2 linked regions of the Myxococcus hansupus genome follow. The protein of the gene in region 1 binds, or shares a complex with, the protein of each later gene. Links are inferred from orthologs where the notes say so. Each region holds a gene or a part of one and is shown in the gene's direction. Other genes may lie near its edges.

The links.
Region 2: the proteins of tsaE (region 1) and tsaD are in contact, whole or in part, in a crystal structure (PDB 6N9A), measured with the Thermotoga maritima proteins. The link is inferred for Myxococcus hansupus from one-to-one orthologs. Residues at the interface, in WP_004082108.1 of Thermotoga maritima: Leu37, Gly38, Lys46, Lys57, Val59, Lys60, Ser61, Thr63, Phe64, Thr65, Leu66, Met67, Val69, Pro71, Tyr82, Arg83, Leu84, Asp86, Asp88, Phe89, Asp93, Ile128, Asp130, Glu131, Arg134; in WP_004082750.1 of Thermotoga maritima: Cys10, Asp11, Arg49, His50, Leu82, Gly84, Gly135, Gly136, Glu154, Thr155, Leu156, Asp157, Asp158, Ser159, Glu162, Asp165, Lys166, Arg169, Leu170, Tyr175, Lys213, Thr214, Leu217, Tyr218, Gln221, Arg222, Asn324.

What each region holds. Positions count from the first base shown.
Region 1 is NZ_CP012109.1:3,107,659-3,116,646, forward strand. The notes cover bases 1-3,000. They hold tsaE (tRNA (adenosine(37)-N6)-threonylcarbamoyltransferase complex ATPase subunit type 1 TsaE), read left to right. Parts: upstream 1-1,260; coding sequence 1,261-1,740; downstream 1,741-3,000. Other genes in these bases: A176_RS12310 (NAD(P)H-hydrate dehydratase), read left to right, coding at 1-1,264; A176_RS12320 (class II glutamine amidotransferase), read right to left, coding at 2,134-2,997. In the rest of the region: hutI (imidazolonepropionase), read right to left, coding at 3,088-4,353; A176_RS12330 (hypothetical protein), read right to left, coding at 4,357-5,094; hutU (urocanate hydratase), read right to left, coding at 5,109-6,764; A176_RS39895 (BON domain-containing protein), read right to left, coding at 6,873-7,373; A176_RS12345 (FdhF/YdeP family oxidoreductase), read left to right, coding at 8,204-8,988. UniProt on the Escherichia coli protein: Required for the formation of a threonylcarbamoyl group on adenosine at position 37 (t(6)A37) in tRNAs that read codons beginning with adenine.
Region 2 is NZ_CP012109.1:6,164,103-6,173,090, reverse strand. The notes cover bases 2,548-5,547. They hold tsaD (tRNA (adenosine(37)-N6)-threonylcarbamoyltransferase complex transferase subunit TsaD), read left to right. Parts: upstream 2,548-3,549; coding sequence 3,550-4,545; downstream 4,546-5,547. Other genes in these bases: A176_RS23880 (hypothetical protein), read right to left, coding at 5,405-5,547; rsmA (16S rRNA (adenine(1518)-N(6)/adenine(1519)-N(6))-dimethyltransferase RsmA), read left to right, coding at 4,559-5,401; A176_RS40145 (response regulator), read left to right, coding at 2,548-3,500. Outside these bases: A176_RS40150 (J domain-containing protein), read left to right, coding at 1-155; more of A176_RS40145, read left to right, coding at 354-2,547; more of A176_RS23880, read right to left, coding at 5,548-5,686; A176_RS23875 (deoxynucleoside kinase), read left to right, coding at 5,898-6,542; panB (3-methyl-2-oxobutanoate hydroxymethyltransferase), read left to right, coding at 6,704-7,621; panC (pantoate--beta-alanine ligase), read left to right, coding at 7,624-8,502; SsrA-binding protein SmpB, read left to right, coding at 8,499-8,987.

The sequences.
Region 1 (8,988 bases):
GTCGCGGCGCAACGTGGAGGCGCTGAAGGGCTTCGGGGTGACGCCCCGAGGGCTGGCGGAGGTGGACGCCCCCGGTCGGGGTGACGTGGTGGTGGATGCGCTCTTCGGCACGGGCTTGAGCCGTGCTCCCGCGGGGGCCTTCGCGGACGCCGTGGTGGCCATCCGGGGCTGGCGCGCGGCGGGGGCGAAGGTGGTGGCGGCGGATGTTCCCTCCGGCCTCCAGAGCGACTCGGGGGCGCCCTTCTCTCCATGCGTGGAAGCGGATGCCACGGTGGCGTTTGGCTTCCTCAAGCCGGGGCAGGTGCTGGAGCCCGGTGCCACGTTGTGTGGGCACGTGCACCGGGTGGACATCGGGATGGGCGGTGAGTCCTCGAAGGAGGTCTCTGGTCCCGAGCTCTTCGTGGTGGAGGAGTCGGACGCTCGGCGCACGTTGCCGGTGCGCAAGGCGGACTCGCACAAGGGGACGTTTGGCCACGTGCTGGTGGTCGCGGGCGGCCGAGGGAAGACGGGGGCCGCGGCCCTGGTGGCGAAGTCGGCGCTGCGCTCGGGCGCGGGGCTCGTCACCGTGGCGGCGCGGTCGGATGCGCTGGACTCCATCCAGGCGCACTCCGCGGAGATCATGGGCATCCCGCTGGAGGCCACCGGCCCGTTGGGGCTTGGCGACCTGGACGCGTTGGTGGCGGCGGCGGAGGGGAAGGATGCGCTCGTCATCGGGCCGGGGATTCCTCGGGGCGACGAGACGGGGGCGCTGATCGGCGAGCTGCTCGCGCGCGTGGAGATTCCCGCGGTGCTGGACGCGGACGCGCTCAACGCGGTGGCCACGGACCTGTCAGTGCTGCGCCGGGCGAAGGGCCCGGTGGTGATGACGCCGCACCCGGGCGAGATGGCGCGGCTGACGGGCAAGTCCACGAAGGAGGTCCAGGCGCACCGGTTGGACGTGGCCCGTCAGTTCTCGACCGGGCTGAAGGTGACGCTGGTCCTCAAGGGGGACCGGACGCTGACGAGCGACCCGGACGGGCGCGTGTACCTCAACACCACCGGCAACCCGGGCATGGCCACGGGCGGCTCGGGGGATGTGCTGTCGGGAATTTGCGGCGCGTTCCTGGCGCAGTCGCTGCCGGTGCCCGCGGCCCTCTGGACGGCGGTGTACGCGCACGGCCTCGCGGGGGACCTGGCGGCGGCGAAGCGCGGACAGCTCGGGCTGGTCGCGGGAGACATCGTGGAACAAGGGCTGTGTGAGGTGTGGCTTCGGTGGGAACGATGAGCGCGGAGACGTCGGCGGTGCGGACGGTGCGGCTGGAGTCCCCCGACGCGACACACCGGCTGGGTGTCCGTCTGGGCGAGCTGCTGGAACCCGGTGACTTCGTGGGGCTGATTGGCGACCTGGGCGCGGGCAAGACACACCTGGTGCGCGGCGTGGCGGAGGGGGCGAAGGTGCCTCGCTCCGAGGTGGCGAGCCCCACGTTCGCCATCGTCTATCCGTACGCCGGGCGCATCCCGCTGTACCACGCGGACCTGTACCGCCTGACGGACTACGACGACCTGTACGCCACGGGCTTCCTGGACCTGGAAGGCACCGACAGCGCGATGCTGGTCGAGTGGCTGGACAAGATTCCCCAGGCCGCGCCCCGCGACTACCTGCGCGTCACGTTGAAGCACACCGGCGGCGATGCCCGCGACTTGATGGCCGAGGCGTTTGGCGCAAGGCCCGCGGCGCTGCTCGAAGCCTGGATGCCCTGACGCACACGGGGGCGTTCCGGAGCCGCAGCGCAGCTAGCTGTTCGGAAATGTCGGGGGTTTTAGCGGCTGAAATGTCCCGACATTTCCGAACAGTGACCGATGGATGCGCGCGGCCCGCCTCATCGGGGCCCGAAGCGGCCCAACCCGCATCCATCTGCACGATGCGCCAGTCCGGCTCGTTCAGGATGGCGCGCAGTTTGGCTGGCAGGTCCTGCCCCGACAGGTCGATGCCGCGGAGGTCCCGCGGATTGTCACCCAGCTCAGAGGCTGCCTCGAAACCACTCAACGCCTCAGGCCAGTTGCCACACAAGCCCATCCGCACGAGTTCCGAGCGGCGACGCTGACCATCGGTCGTCAGCCAGCGGTCGACGAGCTCGGCGCGCACCCTGGGCCCTACGCCACGCTGCGCGAGGCGTCCTGCTTCGCCGTGGAGAGGAGGTCCGTGCCCGTGAGCTCCGGCACCCGCCAATGGTGGAACACGAGATTCGCGTCCACGCCGATAACGTCTTCTTCGGCCACGGGCGCCCAGTACGGCCCGCCGCAGAGCGACTCACTGGCGACGACGAGCTGCTCCAGCTTCGTCCCCGGCGACGGCAGCGAGGGCTCCTCGTTGCGCGCGCCATTCGTGGACACGAACAGCGTCCGGTTGCGCCGCGTGGCCACCATGACGTTGCCGTCGGAGACCAGGAAGTTCATCGCGGACCGCGCGTCCTGCCCCGGCTCGTCCGTAATCGTCGCCACCAGCGACATCGTCTCCGCCAACGCGCGCGCCACGGCCTCCACGGTGACCTCGCGGTCGATCGGGTGCCGGGCGGCCAGGCGGGTGAGGAACAGGTAGAAGCAGCGCTCGCTGTCCGTGGTGCCCTTGATGTTCGTCTTCAGCCGCGGGCAGATGAGCGCTTCCACGGCTGCCCGGTGGGTGGCGAACTCGCGCAGCGTGCCGTTGTGCACGAACGACCAGCGGCCGTGCAGGAAGGGGTGGGAGTTGCGCAGCTCCACCGCGCCCACGGACGCGAGCCGGATGTGCGCCACCACCGTGTGCGAGGACACCCGGCTGCTCACCCGCTCGAAGTCCGGGTCGCTGTGCGCGGGGCCCACACCGTGTGCCACCACCGGCGACTGCTCGACGCCGTACGCGGCGATTCCCCATCCGTCCTTGTGCTCGCGGGACTGGATGAGGAGCGAGTTCTTCTCCGTCACCAGGGCGGGGTGGACTGCTGCGGGAATGGCGGAACGGAATCCAAATAGTCGGCACATGGCGGGTGACGATGACTCCTAACGTCCGGCCCTGACGGATGTCGTCCCGTTCTTACCCACGCGGGGCCGTCGTGTCTCTGCGACGCCGGTTCACATGCAGCCGTCCATCGGCTGGCGGACATGGATGCGCCCGGCCTTCACCACGACACGCGCGTGGGTGATTCCTAGATGGTAGGGCAGATGACGGTACGAAGCACAGCCGAAGACCACCAGGTCGGCCGGGTCGCCCACGGACAGCCTGCCGTGCTGTTGCAACCCCAATGACAACGCGGCGCCCCGGGTGGCTCCCCAATACGCCTCGGCGGCCGTAAGTCCGTTTTCCAGGCACGCAAGCCCCAGCGCCAACGCCGTGTTTTCACTCATGGCGGAGCCGGGATTCACATTGGTCCCCAAAGCGATGTTGAGCCCCGCATCACGGATGCGTCGTCCAGGAGCGTACGGTCGCATGCGCAGGAACAGCGTCGATGTCGGCACGAGTACGGCGGTGACGTTGGCCGCCGCCAGCGCCTGCAATCCCGCGTCCGTCACTTGTTCCAGGTGATCGGCCGTTGCGGCTCCAAGCTCCGCCGCGAGCTCGGAGGCTCCAAAGGCGGTGATCTGGTCCGCGTGCAGCCTGGGCTGCATGCCCAGCGACATGCCCGCGCTGAGGATGCGCCGCGCCTCGTCCACGGTGAAGGCGCTGTCCTCGACGAAGACGTCGCAGAAGCGCGCCAGCCCCTCGCCCGCGACAGCGGGGAGAATCTCCTCGATGCACAGCCGCACGTAGTCCTCGCGGCGGCTCTTGTACTCCTCGGGGAGCGCGTGCGCGCACAGCAGCGTGGGCACCAGCTCCAGCGGCGTGAGCGTGCCGAGCGTCCGCACCGCGCGCAGCATCTTCAGCTCGGTCTCCAGGTTGAGCCCGTAGCCGCTCTTCACCTCCGCCGTCGTCACGCCCTGCGCCAGCAGGCGCTTCGTACGGGGCAGGGCGAGCTGCACCAGCTCCTCCTCGCTGGCGGCCCGCGTGGCTCGCACCGTGCCCGCGATTCCGCCCCCCGCCTTGGCGATCTCCAGGTACGTGGCGCCCTGGTTGCGCAGGTCGAACTCCGCGGACCGCTCACCCGCGAAGACGAGGTGCGTGTGCGGGTCCACGAAGCCCGGACCCACGAAGCCGCCCTGGGCGTCCACCACCTCCGTCCCAGGACCCACCGCGCCCGCGGGCAACCCTGACTCCGGGCCCACGTAGGTGACACGGCCACCGCTCACGCCCACCACCGCGCCCGGGCGAGGGGTGAGCGCGTCCTCCGCGCGCTCCCGGTGCGTGCCTTCCACCGTGAGCACCTCGGAGGTGTTTCGAACCAGCAACTCGAGCCTGTCCATGCGTCAACGACCTCCGCGAGCACCCATGATGGGGACGTTCCAGCTCAACCCTTTGCCGACCTTCGCGCGGCCAAAGCCGCCTGACACTTCCAGGTCATTCAACCCGCCCCAGGAGACGCGCGCCGCCACCACGCCGCCGTAGTACAGCGCCTGCTCGGTGCGGCCTCCCGCGACCACCGCGTGCCACGACACGAACGGAACCAGGCCCAGTGAGACGTTCTTCTCCGGTTGCATCGTCAGCGCGCAGGAGGCCTCCGTGCCGAAGATGCTGCCGGGACCCCCTCGGGAGTTGATGAGCCCGAAGTCGGACGCGCCGCGAACCGACACGGCCGGGGCCAGTCCCCACTGCTCCGACCCCAGGTAGTACGACGCTCCGGCATACAGGCCATACGCGGGAAGGGGCACGGGCAGGAACATCTCCCCCTGCATGCCGGTGTGCAGGTGCAGCCGCTCCGACAGCGGAATCGTCAGCGCCGCGTCGAACGCCATGCCCCACTGCTGCGTGGAGAAGCTCGACTCGTCGCCGCGGAACCGGTCCCCGGCGGGGAGGGACGGCTGCGAGCCCACGACGGGTGCGCTCAGCCGGGGGCCGGAGCGCATGCCCATCTGCAGGACGTTCTGGTCCGGCCGCCCGGGCCCCATGCGCATCACCATGGGGCCCATGGCCGTGGGGGCGCACCCCGTCCCCGCCGCGACGGCGACGCTCCACAGCCCGATGACCGCACCGCGCAAGCGTGTCACGGCGGACTCCATTCTCAGGTGGTGATGCCGGGAATCTTCACGCCGCGCTGCTTGGCCACGTCGATGGCCTCGGAGTAGCCCGCGTCCGCGTGGCGCAGCACGCCCATGCCGGGGTCGCTGGTGAGCACGCGCTCGATGCGGCGCGCGGCCTCCGGCGTTCCGTCCGCGACGATGACCTGACCCGCGTGCAGCGAGTAGCCCATGCCCACGCCGCCGCCGTGGTGGAAGGACACCCACGAGGCGCCGTTCACCGCGTTCACCAGCGCGTTGAGGATGGGCCAGTCCGCCACCGCGTCCGTGCCGTCCTTCATCGCCTCCGTCTCGCGGTTGGGCGACGCCACCGAGCCGCAGTCCAGGTGGTCGCGACCGATGACGATGGGCGCCTTCACCTCGCCTTTGCGCACCAGCTCGTTGAAGGCGAGGCCCGCCTTGGCGCGCTCGCCGTAGCCCAGCCAGCAGATGCGCGAGGGCAGGCCCTGGAACGCCACGCGCTCCTCGGCCATGTTGAGCCAGCGCTGGAGCGAGGCCTTCTGCGGGAACAGCTCGCGCACCACGCGGTCCGTGACGCGGATGTCCTCCGGGTCTCCGGAGAGGGCCACCCAGCGGAAGGGGCCCATGCCCTCGCAGAAGAGGGGGCGGATGTACGCCGGCACGAAGCCCGGGAACTCGAAGGCGTTCGTCATGCCGCCCAGCTCCGCCTGACCGCGCAGGTTGTTGCCGTAGTCGAAGACGTGGCTGCCGGCCGCCTTGAAGTCGTTCATCGCCTGCACGTGCATGATCATCGACTCACGGGCGCGACGCACGTACGTCTCCGGGTCGCGCTGACGCAGCTCGGCGGCGGCCTCCAGCGACAGGTCCGTGGGGATGTAGCCGTTGAGCGGGTCGTGCGCGCTCGTCTGGTCCGTGACGAGGTCCGGCTTGATGCCCCGGCGGTACAGCTCGCGGAACACCGACGCCGCGTTGCCGATGACGGCGATGGAGCGGCCCACGCGCTTCTCCTGGGCCTCCTTCACCATCGCCAGCGCCTCGTCGAGGTCCTTGGCGACGACGTCCAGGTAGCGCGTCTCCACGCGGCGTTGGGCGCGGGTGGGGTCGATCTCCACGCCGAGGAACACCGCGTTGTTCATGGTGGCGGCCAGCGGCTGCGCGCCGCCCATGCCACCTAGACCGCCGGAGAGGATGAGCCGGCCCGCCAGGTCATCGGAGCCGTAGTGGAAGCGGCCGGCGGCGGCGAAGGTCTCGTAGGTGCCCTGAAGGATGCCCTGCGTGCCGATGTAGATCCACGAGCCCGCGGTCATCTGGCCGTACATCATCAGGCCCTTCTTCTCCAACTCGTGGAAGTGCTCCCAGTTGGCCCAGCGGCCCACGAGGTTGGAGTTGGCGATGAGCACGCGCGGCGCGTCCGGGTGCGTGCGGAAGATGCCCACCGGCTTGCCGGACTGGACGAGCAGCGTCTCGTCCTCGCCCAGGTCCTGGAGGCTCGCGACGATGCGGTCGAACGAGGGCCAGTCGCGGGCGGCCTTGCCGGTACCGCCGTAGACGACGAGGTCCTCGGGACGCTCGGCGACGTCCGGGTCGAGGTTGTTCATCAACATCCGGAGCGCGGCTTCCTGGACCCAGCCCTTGCAGGACAGGGTGGAACCACGGGGGGCGCGGATGACGCGGGACATGAACGGACTCCTAGGGTGTGGCGGACGGAAAGGCCCGGCACACTACCTGAAGCCGCGCGCTTCCGGGCCACCACGATGTCTCCGTCGCGCCGCGTCGCGTTCGTCGCCTTACGAATGCAGCGTGTCGTCGTCGGCCTCGTCCTCTCCGAAAGCCTGGACCGGCCTGCGCGAGGAGGGTAGGGCCATGATGCCCTCGTCGCGTTGGACGCGAATGTCGTTGATGACCTCCTTCACGCCGAGCACCTCGTGGGCCAGGGCCTCGGTGGCCTGCCGTTCGTCCGCGCTGCGCACCACGCCGCTGAGCAGCACCACGCCGTCGCGCACGCGGATGTCCACGTCCTCGGCGTCCACCCAGCTCCGCATCAGCCCGTCACAGAGGTCCGAGAGGATGCGCTCACTGGAGCGTTGATAGCCCCGGGGCGCCTTGCCACGAGGCCTCTCGCCACGTCGCTCCCGTCCACCCGCCGCGAAGCCGCCGTGCCCCAGCTCATGGTCCTCGGGCCGTGAGCGGCTGGTGGCGTAGCCGTCCCACGGCGGCGCCATGTTCTCCACGCCGGGCCCATGCCCCGCGGGCTGGGTGCCGCCGTAGCGCACGTCGGTTTCGGCCATGCGTCCAGCGCCTCGCCATGGCCGGCCCCGGTCCGGAAGGCCGCCCTCCCGGCCGCGACGCTCTCGGGGGCCTCTGCTCCCCGGTCATCAGAGGTGCCACCCCCGGTGCTCCGGCCCTGGGGCCCGTGGCCGCCCATGTCCTCCCGTCGGCGGCGCCAGCCCTGGCCAGGGCCGCCGTGGGAGCTTCCCGCCCGGCGGTCGTCCCGATGCTCGCCTTCGCCCACATCCCGGAACGTGCCGCTGGGGCTGTAGCCGGGCTGCCGGGCGATGCGCTCCGGGTCGAACTCCCGAGCGCGGCGGTCGAGCTCCCGGTCCAGGTCGAAGTCACGGCCGTACTCCCGGGCATGGTTCAGGGCACGCGCGGCGCGGCCATAATCGAGGTCGCGTTGGTAGTCGCGCTCGTCCCGCTCCCTGGCCGCGGCGTGGAAGTACCGCTCACTGTCGAAGCCGCGTGGCTGCCAGCCATCCTCCGCGTCCGGCGCACCCCGGCGCTCGTCCCGTTCGGAGGCCCTGGCCCGCTCCCTGTCTGCCCACCGCGCGTCGTCGTCGCGTCTGCCGCTCATCGAATGGCCTCCTCTCGTCGGGTGTGTGCCCTGGCGCTCCTGGCCCGTCCCTGGACGTTCGGGACCGCGTGCGGACTCGGCAACGCGGCCCGCTCCCGCCTGGAGTCCGGCCGGGCGCGGAGGCGTCTGGCGAAGCAGGCACCCTGGGTGGACCTCCAACGGGGTTCCAGGCGTTCCATGAGCGTTCCCGCGCGCCCGGAGCGCGGTAGAGTCCGGGGCGTCGCGATCGGCCGGTCAACCGGCCGTCAGCCGCCAGGAGGACGTGCCATGGATGATGGGAGCCGGAACGCGGAGGGAGCCGAGGCCGAAGTGGCTTCGGGCCTCGCGAAGGTGACGCCCAGCGCCCAGCCTCCGGAAGAGGCGCGCGGACCGTCCGTGGGGCCCATCGCGACGGTGGCGGGGGGAATCCCGGCTGTCGTGTCGGCCATGCGGCACGTCTACGGTGAGATGGACGTGGTGCGCGGCACGCGGCTGTTGCTCAAGGTCAACCAGAAGGAAGGCTTCGACTGCCCCGGCTGCGCGTGGCCGGATCCGGGACACCGCTCCATGGCGGAGTTCTGTGAGAATGGCGCCAAGGCCGTGGCGGAAGAGGCGATGTCCGCGCGCGTGACGCCGGAGTTCTTCCGCCAGTGGAGCGTGGCCGAGCTGTCCCTCCAGACGGACCACTGGCTGGGCAAGCAGGGTCGGCTCACGCAGCCCATGGTGCTCCGCGAGGGCGCCACGCATTACGAGCCCCTCTCCTGGGACGACGCCTTCGCGCTGGTGGCGGAGGAGCTGAACTCGCTCGACTCACCGCACGCCGCGAGCTTCTACACGTCGGGCCGGACCAGCAACGAAGCCGCGTTCCTGTACCAGCTCTTCGTGCGGCAGTTCGGCACCAACAACCTGCCGGACTGCTCCAACATGTGCCACGAGTCCAGTGGCTCCGCCCTCAATGAGACAGTGGGCATTGGCAAGGGCACCGTCACGTTGGAGGACTTCGACAAGGCCGACGCCATCTTCGTCATCGGCCAGAATCCGGGCACCAACCACCCGCGCATGCTGTCCTCGCT
Region 2 (8,988 bases), 3.1 Mb from region 1 along the record:
TCATCGCCCGCGTCGAGGGCGACATGGACCGCGCCGAGCGCTGCTTCCGCGAGGCCGTTCGCGCCAACCCCAAGCACCTGGAGGCCAACCAGGAGCTGCGGCTCATCGACATGCGCAAGAAGAACCCCCCGAAGAAGGGAGGCTTCTTCCGCTGACGCGTCAGGTCTCACCCTGGGTGTGGGTGGTTCGCCCAGGCCCGATTCGACCCTCCCCGCACCTGGCTTTCGCCGCCTGTCCAGCAGGAGGCCAGCCAGGTTCCCCCGAGGCCCAAGCCATTGACATGCCTCGAAAGCGGGCAGGATGCTCCCGCGTCAGGCTCTCTGGGCCGTCTGCAGTGACGAAAGGCATGGAACGTGGCCAAGCAGCACCTGCTCCTGGTCGATGGTGACGCGAAGAGCCTCCGGGTCATGGAGGTCAGCCTGAAGAAGGCTGGCTTCTCCGTGACGACGGCCATTCACGGCAAGGATGCGCTCGAGAAGGTCCAGATCAGTCCACCGGACCTCGTGCTCGCGGACACGAAGATGCCGGAGATGGACGGCTTCGAGCTGTGCAAGACGCTCAAGTCCGACGAGCGCTTCAAGTTCATCCCGTTCGTCTTCCTGACGAGTCAGAAGTCGGTCGAGTTCAAGGTGCGCGGCCTGGAGCTTGGCGGTGACGACTACCTGACCAAGCCGATCTACATCAAAGAGATCGTCACCCGCGTGAAGATGATCCTCCAGAAGGCGGAGAAGGAGAGGATCGAGAAGCGGGAGACGACGAAGGGCGGCTTCGCCGGCAGCCTCGCCGACATGGGCGTGGTGGACCTGGTGCAGACGTTCGAGATTGGCCGCAAGACGGGCCTCATCAACATCCAGGGCGAGCGCACCGGCACCGTCTACTTCAAGGACGGACGCGTCATCGACGCGGAGCTGGGAAGGCTCAAGGGCGAGAACGCCTTCTACCGGATGCTGAACACCTTCGAGGGTCAGTTCGAGGTGCAGTTCAGCGCGCTCGACCGGACCGAGCGCATCGAAATCTCCACGCAGGGCCTGCTGATGGAGGGCATGCGCCGCCTCGACGAGTGGGGCCGCATGCTCGAGCAGTTGCCGCCGCTCGAGACGGTGTTCGAGATTGACTACCACCAGCTCGCGGACCGCCTGTCGGAGATTCCGGACGAGGTGAACGGCCTCCTGCGGCTCTTCGATGGCAAGCGCGCGTTGAGCCGCGTGGTGGAGGATTCGGACTTCGAGGACCTGGCCGCGCTGGGCATCATCAGCAAGCTGTACTTCGAAGGCCTCATCCGCGAGCTGGGGCACGCGCCGATGGAGCCGGTGCAGAGCAGCAAGCCCGGCATCGAGCAGTGGCTCAACACCGCGCCTCCGGCCAGCGCGGCGGTGGAGCCCGCGCCCGCCGCGCCGGAGAGCCCGCCGCAGCCTGTCCCCGAGGCCGCGGTCCCCGAAGCGCCGCCCGAGCCCGTCGCCGCCGCGCCCGAGCCCGCGCCGCGCCCGATGCCACAGAGCGTGTTGGCACCGCCCGCGGGGGTGGAGGATGAGCCCGCCGCCGCGCCAGAGCCCACGCCCGCCGCGCCGCCGCAGCCCGCGAACGTGGTGGTCTTCCATCCTCGGCCCCGGCGTCCAGAGTCCGTGGATGATGGCGAGGACACGGACGCCTCGCCCGCTTCGCTGTCTCCCGCGCAGGAGGGCTCGTCCTTCCTGGTGGAGCCGCCTCCGGCGCACCGTGCCGTGGACCACGCGCGCCGCAGCCTGCTGCTGGACTGGAGCCGCGTCGACACCGAGGGCATCAACGCGCCGACGACGTGGGGGCCGGGCTCTTCCTGGTCGCATGCGCCGCGCGCGCCCCGGGCGACGTCCGCGTTCGCGAGCACGGCGTTCAACGACCCCACGCCATCTCCGCGTGCGCCCATCTTTGGTGGCGCGGCCATCGCGCCCAATCCGTTCCCACCCGTTCCGCCTCCGACGCCCGCGCCGCCGTCGTCCGAGGTGACGCTGGTGAGTGGCATCGGTTACGCGACGCCGCCCGTGCCGCCCATGGCCCCGGTGTACGCCGACGCCGAGCCCATTCCCCTTGCCGAGGAAGTGCCCGCCACGCCCCAGCTCGCGCTGCCGCCCTATCCAGGGCACGGCGTCCCCGAGCTGGCCGTCGAGCCGCCCACACCGAGCGCGCCGCTGTCCAGCCTCGTCGACCCGGCCGCTGTGCCCCTTACGCCTTCGCCCTCCGCTGCCACGAACGCGTCGACCGGAGGTGCCTCCTCGACTCACGGCGCGCCGGGTGGGGCGACGAACGCGACTGGCGCCACGCCGGGGGCTTCTACGAGTTCCGCGGGCGCCACGCCGGGCGCATCCACGAACGCTGTCGGCGCCACGTCGGGCGCATCTACGGATTCCGTTGGCACCGGGTCGGGTGCATCCACGAACGCTGTCGGCGCGACGGCGGGCGCATCCACGAATCCCTCGGGCGCTGCGCCGGGCTCGTCTCCGAATCCCGTCGGCACGACGCCAGGGGCATCCGCGAATCCCTCGGGCGCTGTGGCGGGTTCGTCTCCGAGTCCCGCCGGCACGACGCCAGGGGCATCCGCGAACCCGGTTGACGCTGCGTCGGGTGCGTCCGCGAATCCCGCTGGCACCGCACCAGGGGCATCCACGAGTTCCGCCGGCGCCGCACCGGGTGCGTCCGCGCATCCTGCTGGCGCCACGCCGGGGGCATCCTCGAATCCTCCTGTTGCTTCCGCGAAGCCCGCGCAAGCCACGGCCGGCGCGTCCTCGTCCGCACGCGACGACGCGCCCCGTCCGAAGCGCACGGGACTCATCATCGGTGGCGCGTTGGTACTCATCGGTGCCGTCGCGGCCGTCGTCGCGGGAACAGGCAACGGTGCCTCCACAGAGGCGCCTCCGCCGAAGCCGCCGCCCGTGGTGGAGTCGAAGCCGCCTGCCAACACCGGGACGCCGCCGCTCGAAGCGCCGCCGCCGGAAGCCAACGCCAAGGTTCCCGAGACGCCCCCGGAGCCTCCTCCCGCCGCCACGCCGGATTCGGGCGTCGCGGTCGCGGAGGCGCCCAAGCCTCCGGAGACCACGCCCCCCGAGGCCACGCCGACGCCGGAGACGCCCACCGCGCCCGCGGTGGACCCGGAGGTGGAGTTCGCCACGCTGGTCAAGCAGTCGAGGGCGGCCATCGTCGGTCAGCGCTTCCGCTCCGCGGCGGGCGGCTTCCGCAAGGCGCTGGCCATCAAGCCGTCGGACACGGAGGCGAAGGCGGGCCTGGGCATCGCCCTGGTCAATGGCTTCACGTCCGACGCGGCCTACCGCGAAGCGGCCAAGCTGCTCCAGGAAGTCGTCAAGGAGGAGGCCACCAACGCCCGGGCCTGGATTTCGCTCGGCATGGCGCTGCAGTTCACGGGTAAGAATTCCCAGGCAGCCGAGGCCTACAAGCAGTACTTGTTGCTGGAACCCACGGGGTCCTCCGCCGAAGAGGTCCGCACGTTGCTCAGGGGGCTGGGCAACTGAGCGGGTGGCGGTCCCACTTCCCCTCAATGGCCCCGAGAAGTGAGCCGCCTTGCTCGTCCTTGGACTGGAAACCTCGTGTGATGAGACCGCCGCCGCCGTCGTGGAGGACGGCCGGCGCGTGTTGTCGGATGTCGTCTCCACGCAGGTGGACATCCACCGGCGGTGGGGTGGGGTGGTGCCGGAGCTGGCCAGCCGCAACCACATCGTCCAGGTGCTGCCCGTCGTCCACGAGGCCCTGACGCGGGCGAACAAGACGCTCGACGACGTGGACCTCATCGCCGTCACCTCCGGCCCCGGGCTCATCGGCGCGCTGCTCGTGGGTGTGCAGGTGGCCAAGGGCCTGAGCCTGGCGACGGGCAAGCCCTTCGTGGGCGCCAACCACCTGGAGGGCCACCTGCTGGCCATCCGGCTGTTGGAGGTGGCGCCGGAGCCGCCGTTCCTCGGGCTCGTCGTCTCGGGCGGGCACACGAGCCTCTACGAGGTGCAGGCGTACGGCCAGTACCGGCTGGTGGGCAGCACGCGTGACGACGCGGCCGGCGAGGCCTACGACAAGACGGCGCGCATCCTCGGACTGCCGTACCCCGGCGGTCTGCCCATCGACCAGCTCGCGCAGCAGGGGAACCCGGAGGCCATCCGTTTCCCGCGCGCGCTGCCCGGCGACAACTTCGACGTGTCCTTCTCCGGGCTGAAGACGGCGGTGCTGCACCACGTGCAGAAGCACGGCGTGCCCCAGGGGCAGGCCCTGGCGGACCTGTGCGCGTCCTTCCAGGAGGCCGTGGCGGACGTGCTGTCGAAGAAGCTGGTGGCCGCCGCGCGCCGGTTGGGCCACAAGCAGCTCGTGATTTGCGGCGGCGTGGCGGCGAACTCGCGGTTGCGCGCGCTGTGTCAGGCGCGGGCCGAGGAGCGCGGGCTGAACATGTTCCTGCCCCCGGTGCGACTGTGCACGGACAATGGGGCGATGATCGCGGTGGCGGGGTATGAGGCGTACCGCCGCGGCCTGCGCGGAGATTTCCGCCTCGCCGCAGACCCGGCCTGGCGCATGTAGAGGGAGCAGACGGGTGGAATCGCCAAGAGAAATCCTCAAGCGGCATGGCCTGCGCGCCAAGTACAGCTGGGGACAGAACTTCCTCGGAGACGAGGACGCCCTGGAGGCCATCGCGGACGCGTTGACCCTCCGCGCGGAGGAGCCGGTGGTGGAACTGGGCCCGGGCCTGGGACACCTCACGCGCTTCCTGGCCGCCACCGGGGCTCGCGTCACCGCCGTGGAGCGGGACCGCGACATGGTGATGGTCCTGGAGAAGGAGGCCATCCCCGGCGTGCGCGTGGTCTCCGGCAACGCCGCCACGGTGGACTTCGCCCAGGTGGCCGGCGCGCCTGACGTCGCGGTGGCGGGCAACCTCCCGTACCACCTCACCAGCCCCATCCTCTTCCGCGTCTTGGAGCAGCGCGCCCACGTGTCGCGCGCCGTCTTCACGCTGCAGAAGGAAGTGGTGGAGCGGCTCGCCGCCGAGCCCGGCAACCGTGACTATGGCCTGCTCACGGTGCTGCTCGGGATGCACTACGACGCGGAGAACGTCCTCACGCTGGAGGCGTGGCGCTTCCACCCGCCGCCGAAGGTGGACTCCGCGGTGCTGCGGCTCACGCGCCGCAAGGCACCTCGCGCGCCCATCATCGACGAGGCCCGTTTCACGCGCGTGGTGAAGGCGTCCTTCTCGCACCGGCGCAAGACGCTGCTCAACTCCATCAAGTCGGACCCGACGCTGGGCACGCAGGAGGCGCTCCTCGCGGCCATGGCGGCGGCGGGGGTGGATCCGCAGCGACGCGCGGAGACCCTGTCCGTGGAGGAGTTCGCGGCCATCGAGCGCGCGCTGGGGCCGGTGACGGCGCCTCCCGCGGCCTAGGCGTTAGCGCGCGCGCATTCCCAGCGCCTGGAGCAGGCCGCCTTGCTGCTCCAGGTAGGCGAAGAACTCCGCCTCCGGGATGCGCATGCGGGCGAGCACGCTGCGGAGGATGTCCTCCACGCTGCCGTCCTGTCGCCGCTTCAGCTCCATGGCCGTCTTCAGGAGCACCACGCCGTAGAGCGGATCCGGCTCCACGGGAGGTGTGGGCGCGCGCTGGGCGGTGGGCGTGCTCTGGCGAGCCTCTTCCAGCCGCACCACTGTCTTCGCCCGCTGTCTGCCACTCATGTCCGGAGAACGCCCCGCGCACACACCAATGAAGTCGCGCGGACCGTAGGGGATGCGTCCCGGAGCGTCAAGGGACGCCCGCCGCCGTGGAAAATTGCCGGATTCCAGCGGCCGTGTTGTGTTATCCGCCCGCGTGCGTGGCCGCGCTTTCGCGCGAAGTCTCGCGCGCGCGGTCTCAACGCGCATTCCGCGGGCGGGAGGCCTCGGGCGGATGGACTACCGGTATATCGTGGTGGAAGGGCCCATTGGCGTGGGCAAGACGAGCCTCTCCAACATCCTCGCGGAACGTCTGTCGGGCCGCCGCGTCCTCGAGGTGGTGGAGGAGAACCCCTTCCTCTCCAACTTCTACACGGACCGGCAGAAGTTCGGGTTCCAGACGCAGATCTTCTTCCTGCTCTCGCGCTTCCGGCAGCAGCAGGAGCTGTTCCAGCAGGACTTGTTCAGCTCGATGACGGTCAGCGACTACCTGTTCGCCAAGGACCGCATCTTCGCGCACCTCAACCTGGACGCGCATGAGCTGGCCCTCTACGAGCGCGTCTTCGAGGCGCTCGGGCCCCGCGTGGCCAAGCCCGACCTGGTCATCTACCTGCAGGCCCGGCTGGACGTGCTCCTGCACCGCATCAAGAAGCGCGGCCGGGAGTTCGAGCGCAAGTTCGACTCCACGTACCTGGAGGGGCTCGTCCACTCCTACAACAACTTCTTCTTCCACTACACGGACACCCCGCTCCTGGTCGTGGATACCTCAGACATCGACTTCGTGAATGTCGAGGCAGACAGGGAAGACCTGCTCGCCACCATCCGGAAGGCGAAGCCGGGAACGCAGCATTACGTTCCGAAGGCATCCCGCCGGGGCTGAAAGCCAGGCTCCTGGTGGGACGCCCGCCTTCAATGCCCCACGGCCGGCCCGGGGGCGTTAGAGTGCGGTGGCGTGCCCTGAGCTCCCGGCGATCCCCAGCGGACGGCGAGGTGCGAATGGGCACGTCAGGCCGTTCCACCCGTTGCCATAGGAGGTGAACCGTGAAGGACAAGGTCACCATCCACACGCTGAAGCGCTTCAAGCAGATCGGTCAGAAGATCTGCATGGTCACTGCCTACGACGCCACGTTCGCCCACATCCTCGAAGGAGCGGGCGCGGACGTGTTGCTGGTGGGCGACTCGCTGGGCATGGTCATCCAGGGGCACGACTCCACGCTGCCGGTGACGATGGACCAGATGGTCTACCACACGGCCGCCGTCGCCCGGGGCGCGCGCAGGGCGCACGTCGTGGCCGACCTGCCCTTCATGAGCTACCAGGTGTCGACGCAGGACGCGGTCCGCAACGCGGGCCGGCTGGTGGCGGAAGGCGGCGCGGGCAGCATCAAGCTGGAGGGCGGCGCCGAGTTCGCGGACACGGTGCGCGCCATCGTCCGCGCCAGCATCCCCGTCATGGGGCACCTGGGGCTGACGCCGCAGTCCGTCCACAAGATGGGCGGCTATGTCGTGCAGGGCCGGGGTGAGGACCAGGCGCGCCAGATTCTGGATGATGCGCTGGCGCTGGAGCAGGCCGGTGCCTACGCGCTGGTGCTCGAAGGCGTGCCCATGGACCTGGCCCGCACGGTGACGCAGAGCCTGTCCATCCCCACCATCGGCATTGGCGCCGGCGTGGATTGTGATGGTCAGGTGCTCGTCTGCTACGACCTGCTGGGGATGAACCCGGACTTCAAGCCCAAGTTCGTCAAGCGCTACGCCAACCTCCACGGCTCGATTACGGAGGCCGCGGGCGCGTACTTCGCGGAGGTCCGCAAGGGCGCGTTCCCGGACGAAGAGCACTCCTTCAAGGCGAACAAGAACATCCGGCTGGCGGCGGGGGCTCCGGCTCCGGCGGCCCGGGTGGAGCCGTCCGCGCCCGCCGAGGGCGGCGAGAAGATGGGCCCCGTCTACGGGAGACCCGCCTAGTCATGGCTCCCGCCGTCCTGAAAACCGTCGCGGATGTGAAGGACTGGACGGCGGGGCTGCGCCGGGAGGGGCACCGGCTCGCGCTGGTGCCCACCATGGGCTTCCTGCATGAAGGTCACCTCTCGCTGATTCGCGAGGGCCGTCGCCGCGCCGACGCGGTGGCCGTGTCCATCTTCGTCAACCCCACGCAGTTCGGGCCGCGCGAGGACCTGTCCCGCTACCCCCGCGACTTCGAGGGCGACGTCGCCAAGTGTGTCAGCGCGGGCGCGCAGGTCATCTTCGCGCCGGAGGGCCCGGGGGTGATGTACCCGGCGGGCTATCAGACGTACGTCGAGGTGACGGACGTCAGCCAGGGGATGTGTGGCGCGCGGCGGCCGGGGCACTTCCGAGGGGTGGCCACCATCGTCACCCAGCTCCTGAGCCTCTTCCGTCCGGACGTCGCGCTCTTCGGCGAGAAGGACTACCAGCAGCTCCAGGTCATCCGGGCGCTCAACCGCGACCTGCACCTGGGCGCGGACATCGTCGGCATGCCCACCGTGCGCGAGGCGGATGGTCTGGCGATGAGCAGCCGGAATGCCTACTTGTCCCCCGAGGAGCGGCAGCGGGCGCTGGCGCTCTCGCGTGGGCTGCGGGCCGCCCAGGCGCTGGTGCGCGAGGGCACGCGGGAGTCGGGCCCCCTGGTTGGGGCCGTTCGGCGCGAATTGGAAGCGGTGGGGCTTCGGGAAGACTACGTGGAACTGGTGGATGCGGAGCGGTTGACGCCCCTGGCCTCGGTGGAGCGTGGGCAGCCTGCCCGGTTGCTTGTCGCGGCCTTCAGTGGCACGACGCGCCTCATCGACAACATGCCATTGGGTGGTGAGGAGAACGCGGGACCCGTATGACATCCGGAGGGAAGGCGAAGGGAGTGGGCAGCGAGCCCGGCGTGAAGGTCATCGCGGAAAACCGTCGTGCGCGCTTCGACTACACGGTCGACGAGAAGCTTGAGGCCGGGCTGGCGCTCACGGGAAGCGAGGTGAAGTCGCTGCGGGACGGAATCGCCAATCTGTCGGATTCCTACGCGCTCCCCAAGGGGGACGAGATGTTCCTGCACAACGCGAACATCGGCTCGTACAAGGCGGCGAGCTTCTTCGACCACCTTCCCACCCGGAGCCGCAAGTTGTTGCTGCACCGAGGAGAAATCGACCGTTGGGCGGCGAAGGTGCGTGAGCGGGGTTATTCGATCATCCCGCTTGTGCTGTACTTCAGGAAAGGGCGTGCCAAGGTGGAGCTGGGGCTCTGCCGGGGCAAGACGCACGAGGACCGGCGCCACGACATCAAGGAGCGGGAGACGAAGCGGGAGATGGACCGGGCGATGCGCCGACGTTGAG